Regions from separate parts of the Bradyrhizobium sp. AUGA SZCCT0169 genome, predicted to be linked through region 3. Evidence: predicted binding sites of a transcription regulator. Region 3 holds the regulator's gene; each other region holds the start of a gene.
What was found. Region 3 encodes LexA, which represses DNA repair genes until DNA is damaged. Its sites were predicted from a motif close to TGTTCNNNNTGTGTTCNG; they were not measured.
Positions count from the first base shown of each region.

Region 1 (3,631 bases), on a different contig from region 3:
GCTGACACCAGCATGCCCGCGAGCGCCGACAGGTTCATCGCGATCACCGTGTCGGTGGCAACAGGCTCGGGAAAGCGTTTTTCGACGATGTAATCCGGCAAGGGTTTGCGCGGGCTGATCGGCGCATCGCCCTGCCCCAACGCGTGTTCGAGCAAAGTCGTGAAGCCGGCGCCAAACCGCGCCGTGATCTCGTGGCGCCCGCGCGCGGCGACATCGCCGATGGTTTTCAGCCCGGCGCGGCGCAGGCCGCTGGTGATGGCGGCATCGGCGCCGAGCGCCGAGACCGGCAGCGGGCCGACGGCGCCGGCCTCCTCGCCATCGGCAATGATTTTCCCTGACGCATGGCGCGTCATCGTTCGCGCGCAGATCGAGGTGCCGGCGATAGCAGCGCTGACGACAAAACCCCTGCGGGTCAGCGCGCCGCACAGGGTCTGCAGCAGCGCGCGCTCGCCGCCGAACAGATGGGCGCAGCCGGTGATGTCGAGATAGAGCCCGTGCGGGGGATCGAGCGCCACCAGCGGCGTGAAGCGATCGCACCAGTCGGCGATATCGCCAAGCGTCTTGGCGTCCGCGACCGGATCGGCATCGAACACCGTCAATTCCGGACAGATCGCGCGGGCATTGGCGAGCGGCAGGCCGATCTCGAGGCCGGAACGCGCCGCGAGATCATCGAGCGCATAGATCTGCAGCGCGTTGTTTTGCTTGGCGACGACGACGTGAGGAGCACCGAAACTATCCGGTGGCTCAGTCGTGTTCCCTCCCCCCTTGCGGGGGAGGGTTAGGGAGAGGGGTAAGCCACGCGCACTACCGTTGCCGCCACCCCTCTCCCCCGCCCTCCCCCGCAAGGGGGGAGGGAGCGCACCAGTCGTGTTGCAAGAGTCGTGCTCACGCGCTGCGTCTGAAAACGCTTTGAACTGCCGCTTGATGCGGTCGATGGGCAGGCGTGGCAGCCACAGGCTGAGGATTCGCCGCCGGTTCGCTGAAAAGGCACTCATCACATTTCCATTCCATGATCCAACGCCCGACCGGGCCATGACGGTTACGAACGAGCTCGGCGTCGAACACCGGCGCGCCCCACGCATGCCAGGGTGCTGATGGCGGCGAATGCGCCGCGCGCACGATCCATCTTGTCTCCGCGGTCGAGGGCTGCGGCACAGCCGCCAGCCGCAGCAGCAATGCGGTGACGCCGGAAGCCTGCGCGGCCAAAGTCAGTTTGCGGCTGGCGACGAGATCGAGCTGGCGCGGCTCGCCCCAGACTTCCAGCACCACGGCGCCGAGCGCATCGCAGGCCAGCGCGTCGGCGGCGGTCCGTAACGCCGCGTCGGCATCGGCGGCGCGCACGGTGACCAGCAGCCGCGGATCAAGGCCGAGTTCGGCGAGCCCGCTCATCGACAGCGCGCCGGATTCAATTTCCGAAAAATCCTGCCGCACCCAGACCAGCGGCCGGCGCGATGTCAGCCGTCCCGCAAGGCCCGCGATAAATCCCGTCGCCGCCGCACCCTGATGTCCTTCGGCAAAGACTTCATGCACCGTGGCGCGGGCAAGGCCGCCGCACAGCGTCGCATCGGCCTCGGCATGGCCGAGCGCCACTTTATGAAGCGCGTGCGTATCCGCGCCCGCCTCGATGCGTTCGATGCGGCCGCGCAAACGCGCAAGCGTGTTTAGGCGTGCGCCGGTCATGCGCCGTTCCCTTAAAGAAATCGTGGCCATCGCTGGTTTTGAAATGAACCCGCTGCTGGCTCATTTGTTCATGATATGTTCTAATATAAAGCTAACAGGGCCCAAGGAGTCAATCGGGAATACTACCCAGGCGATTCATGAGTGGAATCAAAGGGATTCAATGATGGACGTGCAACGCAAGCTGGAAATCCTGGCTGATGCCGCCAAATACGACGCCTCCTGCGCCTCCAGCGGCACCGAGAAGCGGGATTCCAGCGACGGCAAGGGCCTCGGCTCGACCTCGCCCGGCATGGGGATCTGCCATTCCTACGCGCCGGATGGACGCTGCATCTCGCTGCTCAAAGTCCTGCTCACCAATGCCTGCAACTACGATTGCCTTTATTGCGTCAACCGCACCTCTTCGAACGTGCCGCGCGCGCGCTTCACCGTCGATGAAGTCGTGAAGCTGACGATCGACTTCTATCGACGCAATTACATCGAGGGCCTGTTTCTCTCCTCCGGCATCATCCGCAGTGCCGACTACACCATGGAGCAAGTGGTGTCCGTCGCGCGAAAACTGCGCGAGGAGCATCTCTTCCGCGGCTACATCCATCTGAAAACCATTCCGGAAGCCGATGATGCGCTGATCACCGAGGCCGGCAGATATGCCGACCGGCTCAGCATCAACATCGAAGTGCCCGAGGAAGCCAGCCTTGCCAAACTCGCGCCGGAAAAGGACGTGCGCGCGATCCGCCGCACCATGGGCCGGCTGCGGCTCAAGCTCGATGAGGCGCAAGAAAATAACAGCAGCAACGACAAGACCATAACAAAGGCAAAGCCGCCGCGCTTCGCGCCGGCCGGGCAGAGCACGCAGATGATCATCGGCGCGGATGCGGCCGACGACAAAACCATTCTCCATACCAGCGCCAATCTCTATGGCTCCTACAAACTCAAGCGCGTCTATTATTCCGCCTTCAGCCCGATCCCGGATGCCAGCCGCGCGTTGCCGCTGGCGGCTCCGCCGCTGGTCAGGGAGCACCGGCTTTATCAGGCCGACTGGTTGATGCGGTTTTATGGCTTCGATGTCGGCGAGATCGTTGATGAAAGCGCCGGCATGCTGCCGCTCGATATCGATCCGAAACTCGCCTGGGCATTGCGGCACCGCGAGCGCTTTCCGCTCGATGTGAACCGGGCCAGCCGCGAGGACCTGCTGCGGGTGCCCGGCTTCGGCCGCAAGGCCGTCGACCGCATCATCGCCACGCGCCGCGTCACTTCCATCCGTGCGGCCGATCTCGCCCGGCTGCACATCCCGAAGAACAAGGCGCTGCCATTCATCGTTCTCAGTGATCACCGCCCGCAGCCTCATCTGCTCGACGGAGCGAAGCTGGCGGAGCGCTTCAGGCCGAAGGCGACGCAATTGGGGTTTGGATTCTAAACACACCGTCATGGCCGGGCTTGTCCCGGCCATCCACGTCTTTTCCTCCGCACCGAGGGAAGACGTGGATGCCCGGGACAAGCCCGGGCATGACGAAGGAGACAGGCGGCATTTAATGCACACCATCACCCTCGAGCACGAAACCGATTTTGACGGCTGGCGCAAAGCGGCGCGAACACTGGTGCTGAATGAGGTAAGCCCGGCCGACGTGACATGGCGTGTGCAAGGCGACGCGCCTGGATTGTTTGAATCGACCACCCCACTCCCCGACCCGCCAAATGCGACTTTCAACGTCCCGGCCAAATTCGTCGAGCTGGCGAAAGTCGCGATCCTTCATCGCCATAGCGAACGCTTTGCCATCCTCTATCGCCTGCTGTGGCGGCTGCGCGGCAACCATGACCTGCTTGTCGTCGCGACCGATCCGGATGTAGCACGCGTTAGCGCGATGGCGAAGGCCGTGCATCGCGACGAGCACAAGATGCACGCCTTCGTCCGCTTCCGCGAAATCGGCCGCGAACAGAAATCGCATTTCGTCGC
Region 1 is NZ_JAFCMC010000008.1:64,532-68,162, forward strand. Features, by position in the region: gene JQ609_RS12150 (DNA polymerase Y family protein) at 1-845, opposite strand, end outside; gene JQ609_RS12155 (ImuA family protein) at 886-1,680, opposite strand; gene JQ609_RS12160 (putative DNA modification/repair radical SAM protein) at 1,844-3,094, shown strand; gene JQ609_RS12165 (UdgX family uracil-DNA binding protein) at 3,210-3,631, shown strand, end outside.
Region 1: a site for LexA is predicted at 1,746-1,763, ahead of JQ609_RS12155 (ImuA family protein). Genes of this name have one in related genera too.

Region 2 (3,631 bases), on a different contig from region 3:
GCGATCTCCGCCACCAGCGCTTCGAACGAGGAGTCAAAGCCATATTCGCTGGCGTAGAACGCGCCGTGGCTCTGCACCACCCAGCCCATGTCGCCGGGGCGGTGAGTGCGCAGGATCGCTGGCGCCGCCGCCGCGCCTGATACGCCGAGCAGCCGCTCGATCTCGGCCATCGCGCCGACGAGCTTTTGGCTGCCGCCGCGCGGCAGCGCGGCCAGCATTGCGCCGATGTCGTCCTGCATGCTGCGTTCGAGTTTGGCGAAGGTCTGGCGTCCCTTGGCCGTCAGGGCGAGCTGGAATTGCCGCCGGTCCGCCGGCAGCGGCTTGCGGGTGATCAAGCCATTCTCGTCGAAGTTCTGCACGATCCGGCTGAGATAGCCGGCGTCGAGCCCGAGTTCGGCGCCGATCTGCTTGGCCGAAAGGTCTTCGCGATAGGCAAGTTCGTACAGCACCCGCGCCTCGCTGAGCGAGAACGGGCTCTTCATCAGTTGCTGGTCGAGCACGCCGAGCTTGCGGGTGTAGAAGCGGTTGAAGGCGCGGACCGCCGCGACCTCTTCGTCGGAACTGTTCTGGGACATGGCGCACCTCGATACTTGCCATTGTCAGATAGTTGTTTGACTTTAGCAAGTATATTCTGGTGCGAATCGGGCCCATTCTATCTTTGCATGAAGTTGTCCTCGCGCTTTTTGTGTTGGGCCCGGGAGGCGCCTAGGCGACCACCATGATCCGGCTGCGCAGCATGGTGCGGGAGCGCCGGCCGAGCTGGCGCAGCAGCCGGGCTTCGGAACGGCGGACATCTGGCCGGTAGCCGCCGAGCCGGTCGTAATGGTCGTGCGCGATGAGCAGGCCCTGTTCTGCCGAGGGCCCCGTGATCATGCGGGCGATGAATTTGAGGCCATCGCGGAAGCCGGCATCGGCATAAGGCGAGCGGGCATAGCGGAAGATTCCGGCGCGAGGCCGGCCGCTGCTCGATACGCTCTGGATGAATTGCGCGGTCTCTTCGATCCAGCCCGAGTCGAGCACGGCGCCGGCATGCAGGAACATCAGCCAGGGTGAGCGCGCCTGGCGGGCACCGGCGGCGAGCGCCGCAGCGCGCGTCCCCTCGAAGGCCATGAAGCGGCAGCCGGCGACGTCGGCCACCCGCTCGATCACGCTGCTTGCGGAACGGTCGACCAGCACCACTTCGCGGATCAAGCCGGCAGCGGCGCCCGGCACCAGCGCCGCCAGGGTGGCGACGGCGGGCTGTTCGACGCCTTCAGTAGGGATGATCACGCTCAACATAATGAGGCTTCGTTGGGGCTCAGACGGTGAAAAACGCCGTTTGTTATCACCTTGTCACATTCAAAACAGCCTTTGCCGTGCGGATTTTTGAGGCAGCTCTCGTGTGGATTTGTCAATCGATGTTCTTGCTTTGTTCTAAAGACGTGTTACGTTCCAAGCATGAGCCGAGCATCCTCTCATGCCCTCAAGCACCCGCCGGTCACGGCGCCCTCCGAACCGGCGGGTGCTACTCCTTTTCCTGAGCTTGATGTCGCGATCGAACGCGAGCGGCGGCGCGGCCGCGGCGCCCAGTCCAACGACAGCGGCCGCTTCGAGGCCGAGGCGCGTGTCGCCTTCGATGACGGCTGGCAGAGCCTCGAAGACCTGCCGCCGTTCAAGACCACGGTCGGGCTCGACACCTCGCGCAAGGTCATCACCCGCAACGACTCGCCCGATATCGGCTTCGACCGTTCGATCAACCCCTATCGCGGCTGCGAGCATGGCTGCGTCTACTGCTTCGCGCGGCCGACCCACGCCTATCTCGGGCTGTCACCCGGGCTTGATTTTGAAACCCAGCTGCTTGCCAAACCCGATGCGCCGGAGTTGCTGGAAAAGGAACTGGCGGCGGCGGGCTACGAACCGCGGATGATCGCGATCGGCACCAATACGGATCCCTATCAACCGATCGAGCGCAAATACAAGATCATGCGCGGCATTCTCGAAGTGCTGGAGCGTGCCGGCCATCCGGTCGGCATCGTCACCAAATCGGCGCTGGTAACGCGCGACATCGACATCCTCCAGCGGATGGCAAAACGCAATCTGGTCAAGGTCGCACTGTCAGTGACGACGCTCGACCCGAAACTCGCGCGCACCATGGAGCCGCGGGCATCGACTCCGCCGAAGCGGCTGGAGGCGATAAAGCAACTGGCGGAAGCCGGCATTCCGGCAACCGTGATGGTCGCGCCTGTGATCCCCGCGCTGAATGATTCCGAGATCGAGCGCATCCTCGATGCCGCGGCGCATGCCGGCGCGAAAGAGGCAAGTTATGTGCTGCTAAGGCTGCCGCTGGAAGTGCGCGATCTGTTCCGCGAATGGCTGATGGCCAATTATCCCGACCGTTATCGCCACGTCTTCACGCTGATCCGCGACATGCGCGGCGGCCGCGACTACGACTCGCAATGGGGAACCCGGATGAAGGGAACCGGGCCGATGGCCTGGATGATCGGACGCCGCTTCGAAATCGCCTGCGAGAAACTTGGACTGAACAAGCGGCGCCTGAAACTGACCACCGATCATTTCGTTAAGCCGAAGCGGAGCGGGCAGCAGTTGAGTTTGTTCTGAGTGTTCGTCATTGCGAGTGAAGCGAAGCAATCCATGTCCGGACAAAGAAGAAGGGATTGCTTCGTCGCTTGCGCTCCTCGCTATGACGAAAGGAGAACTGCATGAAAAAGAATCCACCAATCCCACGACTGACCGTCATCACGCTCGGCGTAACCAACATGCGCGCCAGCATCGCCTTTTATGAAGCGCTGGGTTTTGCGCGAAGAGTTCGCTCGACCGGCGAGGCGGTTGCCTTCTTCGACACCGGCGGCCCGGTGATCGCGCTGTTTCCGTGGGATCAACTGGCACAGGACGCGACGCTGCCGGACCATCCGCGGCCCAGCACCTTCCGCGGGGTGACGCTGGCTTGGAATTGCGCCTCACGCGAGGAAGTCGATACCGTGCTGGAGTTTGCCACCGCCAAGGGCGCCTCGCTGCTGAAGGCGGCGCATGAGACGGCGTACAGCGGCTACTCCGGATATTTCGCCGACCCCGACAATCATCCCTGGGAAGTCGTGGTCGCCCCCGGCATCGAGGTCGGCGAAGACCGGCGGTTGCATTTGGCGGATTAGGGGAAGCCTGTCGTGACTGAATAGCGGGAATTGGGGTTAGTTCCAGGTTGCGCGCTGGCGCGTGCTTGCCCACCATCCCGGCATGATTCGGGATAAGTCGTCCAAGAAACCAGCGACCAAATCGGTCGCCAAACAGGCAAAACTGCCGAACGGCGTGATCGCGGTGGCGCCGCCGAGCTTTCGCCGCGAGCGCGCGCTGATCAAGCGCGGCGTCTGGCCGATCGCCGGTTGCGACGAGGCCGGGCGTGGTCCGCTGGCAGGCCCGGTGGTGGCCGCTGCCGTGATTCTCGATCCCAAACGAATTCCCAAAGGCATCGACGATTCGAAGCGGCTGACTGCGGAGCGCCGTGAGGAACTGTTCGAAGAGATTTGCGCGACCTCGTCGTTTGCGGTCGCCTTTGCCTCGCCGGCGCGTATAGACCGCGACAATATCCTGCGCGCCTCGCTGTGGGCGCTGACGCGCGCGGTGCGGGGCTTGCCGG
Region 2 is NZ_JAFCMC010000011.1:109,526-113,156, forward strand. Features, by position in the region: gene JQ609_RS15465 (helix-turn-helix domain-containing GNAT family N-acetyltransferase) at 1-575, opposite strand, end outside; gene JQ609_RS15470 (glycosyltransferase) at 706-1,278, opposite strand; gene JQ609_RS15475 (PA0069 family radical SAM protein) at 1,438-2,598, shown strand; gene JQ609_RS15480 (VOC family protein) at 2,700-3,149, shown strand; gene JQ609_RS15485 (ribonuclease HII) at 3,232-3,631, shown strand, end outside.
Region 2: a site for LexA is predicted at 1,399-1,416, ahead of JQ609_RS15475 (PA0069 family radical SAM protein). Genes of this name have one in related genera too.

Region 3 (3,631 bases):
CGAAAGCCTGCCGATGCCTCGCTCACTGAGGGCGTCTCATGCGACGAGAGCGGCTGCGTGACGCAAAGCGCCGGTGGCGGGTTCGTGGCATTGGCGCTGCGGCCGGAAGCGCTGGCGGATGATTGTGAGCGTGCGGCGCTGGTGGTAACCGCAAGGCAGGCGCCTGCGGCGTGCGGGGCCTCGGTGATCGATGCGGAGCGTCTGCGGCGGCAGGGCGCCATGGTGCTGCGGCGAAGCGTCGGCGGATTTACCATCGATGCCGTCAAGCCCAGGGGCGTCGATCGCCCATGGTCGCCGGCGATCGCGGGCGAAGGTGACGCGGAGACAACCATCCTCGCGCCACGCCGTGCGGCGCCGCGTGCGGTCGATGCGACCCCGTCGGAAGCGGACCTGCAGGCCGAGGAATAAGGATTCACGTTCCCCGGCGCGGCGCGACCGGCGGCGCGGAATTCAACCGGTGGAAAGCGGTGTCGTCGTCGTAGTGTCCGCCTTCGTTGCCGCGCGCTCGGGAATCGGATGCACCACCGGCAATTGCAGCACGGTGACGCGCTGACCCTCGCAAAGCTGCGTCACCAGCACATGGCTCCCGTCGGGAAATTCGATTGCGTCGTGGTGACGTTCCTTGATATGCGGATCAATGGTGTTGAACTTGCCGACGCGAAAACCGATCGTCCGCGTCCAGATCCAGCGGTTGTCGTATTTGACGTCTTGCGCGAAGGCCAGTTCGGTCCCGGGCAGCATGCAGACCGCGACTGCGGGGTCGCGTTCGCTGGCAAAGCCGCGGGTCGAGGTGCCGCGGAAGGTGGTCGATATCAATGTCTCGCCGACCTCAGCAGGACGCGTTGCCATCGCGTGCAAACTATAGTCACACATCGGATCGCTCCCTCGTAAGAGATAAAGACCCGTGCCTCCCTCGAGGCGCTGGCCTCTATCAGAGTGGACTTGAGCAAAGTCTATTCCTGTTCTGGACATTTGTGCGACGGAAAGGCCGGCGCAACCGATCACAAACGCGCTACGGCGGCTGCGGATTTTCAGGCATCGGCGGCAGCGGCAGTTCGAAGGCGCCGAGATGGAATTGCTCCCGTCCGTCGTCGGCAATCCCGGGCAGCGCGACCAGCGTGAACGCAGCCTCCGGAAATTGCTGCCAGATCGCGAGATCTTCCGCCGTCACTGTCAGCCAGCCGAACCGGAGCATGTAGCGGCCCGGCTCGGTCACTAGGCCCGCCCGCTGCCAGGTGATCTTGGTGATCATATTGCTGACCACGTCGCGTCCCCCCGTTCGCACGCTTTCGAGCACGCCTCAAACCAAACAGCGCGCTCACGCCGCCAGTTTTTGCTGCGTTCTGGGCAATTGTGGGACGTATGCAAGCGCACCGCGACGGTTAAGGCTGTCCCAACGTCCAGGCAACGAAAAGCCCCGGTCGATGGCCGGGGCTTTTTTGCGGTGCCGAACGCGGCTTGCATCTGGCGCGGGCCGCGCTCAGTACTTCCGGTACAGCCCGATCAGCTTGCCCTGAATCCGGACCCGGTTCGGCGGCAGGATGCGCACTTCATAAGAGGTGTTGGCGGGCTCCAGCGCGATCGAGGCGCCGCGGCGGCGGAAGCGTTTCAGGGTGGCTTCCTCCTCGTCGATCAGCGCCACCACGATATCGCCGGTGTCGGCGGTCTCGTTGCGCTGGATCAGCGCCATGTCGCCGTCGAGAATGCCGGCGTCCACCATGGAATCGCCGCGGACTTCGAGCGCGTAATGTTCGCCGGAGCCGAGCATGTCCGGCGGTACGCTGATGGTGTGGCTGCGGGTCTGCAGCGCCTCGATCGGCGTGCCGGCGGCGATCCGGCCCATGACGGGAACGGCGACCGGACGGTTGCCATCGTCCTCGGCGGGCGCGCTGGCGGCGCGGACCTTGCCGAGCGTGCCTTCGATGACGCTCGGGGTGAAGCCGCGGCGGCCGTTGCCGTTACCGGCGCCCGCAAGCTCGGGCAGCTTGATGACTTCGATGGCGCGGGCACGGTTGGGCAGGCGGCGGATGAAGCCGCGCTCTTCCAGGGCGGTGATGAGGCGGTGGATGCCGGATTTGGAGCGGAGGTCGAGCGCATCCTTCATTTCGTCGAAGGAGGGCGGCACGCCGGCTTCCTTGAGCCGTTCGTTGATGAAACGCAGAAGTTCATACTGTTTGCGCGTAAGCATCTCGAGCAATCCCCCGGTTGGCGCGTCGTAATTCGTGGTCGTTCAGCTTGCAGAGGCCGCGGTCTCAAATTCGGAAGTCCAAAACTCCCATTTGTAGACACTAGCTCTCGAAACAAATCATGAACGGACACTATATGTTCGATACATGTTCCGCAACCACTTAATTTCAGGTGAACGCGCGCCGAGTTCACTCGAACAGGCCGCCCGGACGCGTCATTCCGGCAGGCGCAGGAACTCGCATGGCGTGCCTTCAGGCACCGCCGGCGCAAACGGCGGACGTATCAAAAGCGCCCGTGCCGCAGCGAGATTCCCAAGCAGCGACGAATCCTGGTGGCTCACCGGCACCGCGATCAACGCACCGTCTTCGCGCTGCTCAAGCCGTGCGCGAAGATAGTCTTCGCGCTGGTCGTTGGCGGGAAGATCGCGGCCGAGCAGGGCGGTCTCACGCGCGTGATGGATGGTTTTTCGGCCCGACAGCGCGCGAATCAGCGGCACCAGAAACAGGAAACCGCAGACATAGGACGAGACCGGATTGCCGGGCAGGCCGATCACCCGCATCGCCCCGAGGCGCCCGTGCATCATCGGCTTGCCCGGCCGCATCGCGATGCGCCAGAACGCCATCGCGACGCCCTCGGCCTCCAGCGAGCGCTTGACGAGGTCGTGGTCGCCGACCGAGGCGCCGCCCATCGTGATCAGGATGTCGGCGCCCGAGGCGCGGGCGCGGCGGATGCCGTCAGTGGTCGCCTCGACCGTGTCGGCGGCGATGCCGAAATCAATGGTTTCGGCGCCCTCGGCCCGCGCCAGCGCGCGCAGCGCGTAGCCGTTGGAGTAGACGATCTGGCCGGGGCCCGGGATCGAGCCCGGCATCACCAGCTCGTCGCCGGTGGCGAGCACCGCCACCTTGGGGCGGCTGATCACGGCGAGTTCCGGATAGTTCATGCCGGCGGCGAGCGACAGATCGCGTTCGGTGAGGCGGCTTCCCCTGGTGAGCAGCACGTCGCCCTCGCGGAAATCGGCGCCGGCGGCGCGGATATGCCGTCCCGGTCTTGCAACTTCCGTGATCGTGATGTGGTCGCCGCTGGCGGCCGTGTCTTCCTGGATGATGACGGCGTCGGCGCCATCGGGGATCACCCCGCCGGTAAAAATCCTGACCGCTTCTCCTGGGCCCACCTGGCGTTCGAACGGGCGGCCCGCCGCGACTTCGCCGATCACCTTCAGCCGCGCGGAGAGGTCGGCGGCATCGGCCGATCGCACCGCATAGCCGTCCATCGCCGACATCGCCCGCGGCGGCTGCGTGCGCTTTGCGGCAAGGTCGCGCGCGAGGACGCGATGCCAGGCGGTGTCGAGTGCGGCCATTTCTTCCGCCAGGGGATCGGCGCCCGCAAGGATCGCGGTCAGTGCATCAACGACCGGCATCAGGGCCACGGCAACACCCTCTCAAAT
Region 3 is NZ_JAFCMC010000005.1:231,925-235,555, forward strand. Features, by position in the region: gene JQ609_RS08550 (ComEC/Rec2 family competence protein) at 1-408, shown strand, start outside; gene JQ609_RS08555 (hypothetical protein) at 451-873, opposite strand; gene JQ609_RS08560 (hypothetical protein) at 1,013-1,252, opposite strand; gene lexA (transcriptional repressor LexA) at 1,481-2,188, opposite strand; gene glp (gephyrin-like molybdotransferase Glp) at 2,402-3,613, opposite strand; gene JQ609_RS08575 (HAD family phosphatase) at 3,626-3,631, opposite strand, start outside.

Region 4 (3,631 bases), on a different contig from region 3:
CCTGCCCGTCGATCAGCGGCACGCGCATGGAGAATTCCTGCGCCATCCGGACCATCGCGTCGTAAATCGACTGGTCGCCGTGCGGATGATATTTACCGATCACGTCACCGACGACGCGCGCGGATTTGACGTATTTCTTGTCCGGCGTGTGCCCCTGCTCGTACATCGAATACAGAATGCGGCGATGCACGGGCTTGAGGCCGTCGCGGGCATCCGGCAGCGCACGCGCCACGATCACGCTCATGGCGTAATCGAGGTAGGAGCGCTTCATCTCGTCCAGAATGGAAACGGGACGAATATCGGAAGGCACCGGCGGCTCGCCGGGCTTGTTCTCATCGTTGTCAGACAAAGGGGGAAATCCGGGTCAGTTCTAGGCTGGGAATCATATAGCGTATCGGGGGGCTTTTAACCACCCCGGGGCGCTCCCGGCCAGCTGTTTTTCCCTTCGTTTTTTCAGGGACTTACCGGGCAATCGCCGGGTTCCGGAGCGCCTGTCATGGAGAGGCGAATAGCGAATGGCGAATAGCGAATGGAACCCCTATTCGCCATTCGCTAATCCCTCACTGCCCGAACACCACCGCATGCATGATCCGCCCGGGGACGAAGGTAAACAGCCCCGCAACGACCAGCGCGCCGGCAAAGATCGAGATCATCGTGATCTTGTGGCCGCGGACCTTGTGCCAGCGCGCGTACCACACGCCGAGCACCAGCATGACCGGCGTGAAGATCGAGAGCAGATGGATCGGGCTCCAGGGACCCAGCAGCCTGATCTCGTGGATCCAGAACGAGGAGATCGCGACCACGGCCATTAGGCCAACCCAGATCCAGCCCAGCGTCCGGTGCGGCAGCGTTCCCTTCGGGGCCGCGAACTGGACGACGCCCAGCGCGAACGCAGCCATGGCCGCAAAGGCATGAAGCGGGATCGCGGGAGCGGCATCCAGCAACGGCGCGAGGCTCATGACGGACGCTCCCCAAGGCTCCATCCCGCGGCCGCCGGCTCGACGGCATCACGCGCGGCGGAAAACGCTAAACTGATCTCTTAATGTAAATATCATTTACATCGGCCGGAGTCAAAGTGCTGCGGCGCACAACGACACATAGCTGAATCAAACTGTTGGGGCAGGTTCTCAAGAATAAACACCAGCCAACCGAGCTTGCTCGAGCCGCCGATTTTTCGGCGGCTCACAAGCTCCGGTCAGGCCTGAACGGTGCCCGATCAGAACGGGATGTCGTCGTCCATGTCGTTGTTGCGTCCGGCGCCCGCTGCAACCGCGCGCCGCGGCGCGGAAGTGGCCTGGCCGCCGCCAAAATCGCCGCTGGAATCGTCGGAGCCAAAACTGCCGCCCCCGCCGCCGGAGCGGCCGTCGAGCATGGTCAGGGTCGAATTGAAGCCCTGCAGCACCACTTCGGTCGAGTATTTCTCGACCCCGCTCTGGTCGGTCCATTTGCGGGTCTGCAGCGCACCCTCGATGTAAACCTTGGCGCCCTTCTTCAGGTACTGCTCGGCGACCTTGCAGAGCCCTTCATTGAAGATCACCACGCGGTGCCACTCGGTCTTTTCCTTGCGCTCGCCGGTGCCCTTGTCGCGCCAGGTTTCAGAGGTCGCGATGCTCAGATTGGCGATCGGCCGCCCGTCCTGTGTCCGCCGGATTTCCGGATCCTTGCCGAGGTTTCCGACCAGGATCACCTTGTTCACGCTTCCCGCCATCGTCGCTCTCCACTCAAAATCGGTACCAAAAACTGCTGCGCCACCGCTGCAATCGGCCGGCACGGGCCGCCCGATTGGCCGCCTCATCCGCATCAGGGACATTTGAGACGACCCTATACGCCCGATGGCCGCCCCGACTTAGCGATCCCTCGGCAAAGCAGCGGTTATCCACATATAGCATTGCCCGCAGCATTGTTCCAGTTTTGTTCTACGCAACCTCAGGTCATCGACGCCCGGCCGGTATTCCGGTATTTGCTCCGTGCCGGAAGCCGCGCGGAGCTGGGAGCTGTGTGGCGGATATTCTAAACAAATCATTACCTTGAAGGTCTACACTTCGCCCGCGAGTGTTGCATTTCGGAGACGGCATTTCCGGTTGAATTGGCGTATGGCTTGTCCAGCGGCGCGGCGCTCGCGTCTTGGACAAAAACGCTTCGGGACCAACGGGAAGCGACCAAAGGACTGGGGACTATTTGAAATGAAGAAGTTTTTGCTTGGTACTGTTGCTCTCGTTGCCTTTGCGGCTCCCGCCGCTGCGGCTGATCTCGCTGCGCGTCCTTACACCAAGGCCCCCCCGATGATCGCGGCAGTCTATGACTGGAGCGGTTTCTACATCGGCGCCAACGGTGGTTGGGGTTCGAGCCACAAGTGCTGGGACGTCGTTCCGGTCGCTGGTCCTCTCCTTGCCGAAGGATGTCATGATGCGACCGGTGGCACGGCCGGTGGTCAGATCGGCTATCGCTGGCAGGCGGCTTCCTGGGTTTTCGGTCTTGAAGCGCAGGGCAACTGGGCCGACTTCAGCGGCTCGCGCGTAAGCCAGCAGTTCATCCTGGCTCCGGGCGATGCGACGGATCGCTCGCGCATCCGCAGCTTCGGCTTGTTCACCGGTCAGGTCGGTTACGCCTGGAATAACGCCCTGCTGTACGTGAAGGGTGGCGCTGCAGTCACCGAGGATCGCTACGAACATCGCTTCACCGGAACCAACGTGATTTTCGACTCGGCCAGGGAAACCCGCTGGGGCGGCGTCGTCGGTGTCGGCCTCGAATACGGCTTCGCCCCGAACTGGTCTGCCGCGGTCGAATACGATCACATGTTCATGGGCGATCGCAATCTGACCTTCGCAACGCCCGCTGGTCTGGTGTCCACGGTCGACCGCATCAGTCAGGACGTCGATCTCGTCACCGTCCGCGTCAACTATCGTTGGGGCGGCCCGGTCATCGCGAAGTACTGATCTACGCGAACCGCCAATACCAAATAACGAAAGGCCGGCCTCGTGCCGGCCTTTTTGTTTGAGGGCATCTTGCCTGCCGCGCGTTCCATCCACTCGGTTCCGCTGCCATCTGCTGCCATTGCTATTCCTTGGCAACTCCTTGCAAAACAAACCGTTGATGGCTTGCTGCGAGCACTGGAAATCCCGGCCCGTTCTTCCTACGTTCCAGCTTTCTGCCATCGGCGCCCGGCTAAGGTCTTCCCTGGCCATGCGCGCCCAACGTGGCGCGCCTCCACGCGCCTGGAAATGCCGATATGGATGAAGTGCTGAGGGCGAAGCGCCAAACCAACGCCGGCTCGGGAACGCGCGCGATAACGATCCGCGGCGCGCGCGAGCACAATCTGAAAAACATCGACGTCGAGATTCCCCGCGACAAGCTTGCGGTATTCACGGGCCTGTCCGGCTCCGGCAAATCCTCGCTCGCCTTCGACACCATCTATGCCGAGGGTCAGCGCCGCTACGTCGAGTCGCTCTCGGCCTATGCGCGCCAGTTCCTCGAGATGATGCAGAAGCCCGACGTCGACCAGATCGACGGACTGTCGCCGGCGATCTCGATCGAGCAGAAGACGACGTCGAAAAACCCGCGCTCGACGGTCGGCACCGTTACCGAGATCTACGACTACATGCGCCTGCTATGGGCGCGCGTCGGCGTGCCC
Region 4 is NZ_JAFCMC010000020.1:57,567-61,197, forward strand. Features, by position in the region: gene gyrA (DNA gyrase subunit A) at 1-349, opposite strand, end outside; gene JQ609_RS21845 (DUF2306 domain-containing protein) at 561-959, opposite strand; gene JQ609_RS21850 (single-stranded DNA-binding protein) at 1,217-1,708, opposite strand; gene JQ609_RS21855 (outer membrane protein) at 2,184-2,936, shown strand; gene uvrA (excinuclease ABC subunit UvrA) at 3,230-3,631, shown strand, end outside.
Region 4: a site for LexA is predicted at 1,902-1,919, ahead of JQ609_RS21850 (single-stranded DNA-binding protein). Genes of this name have one in related genera too.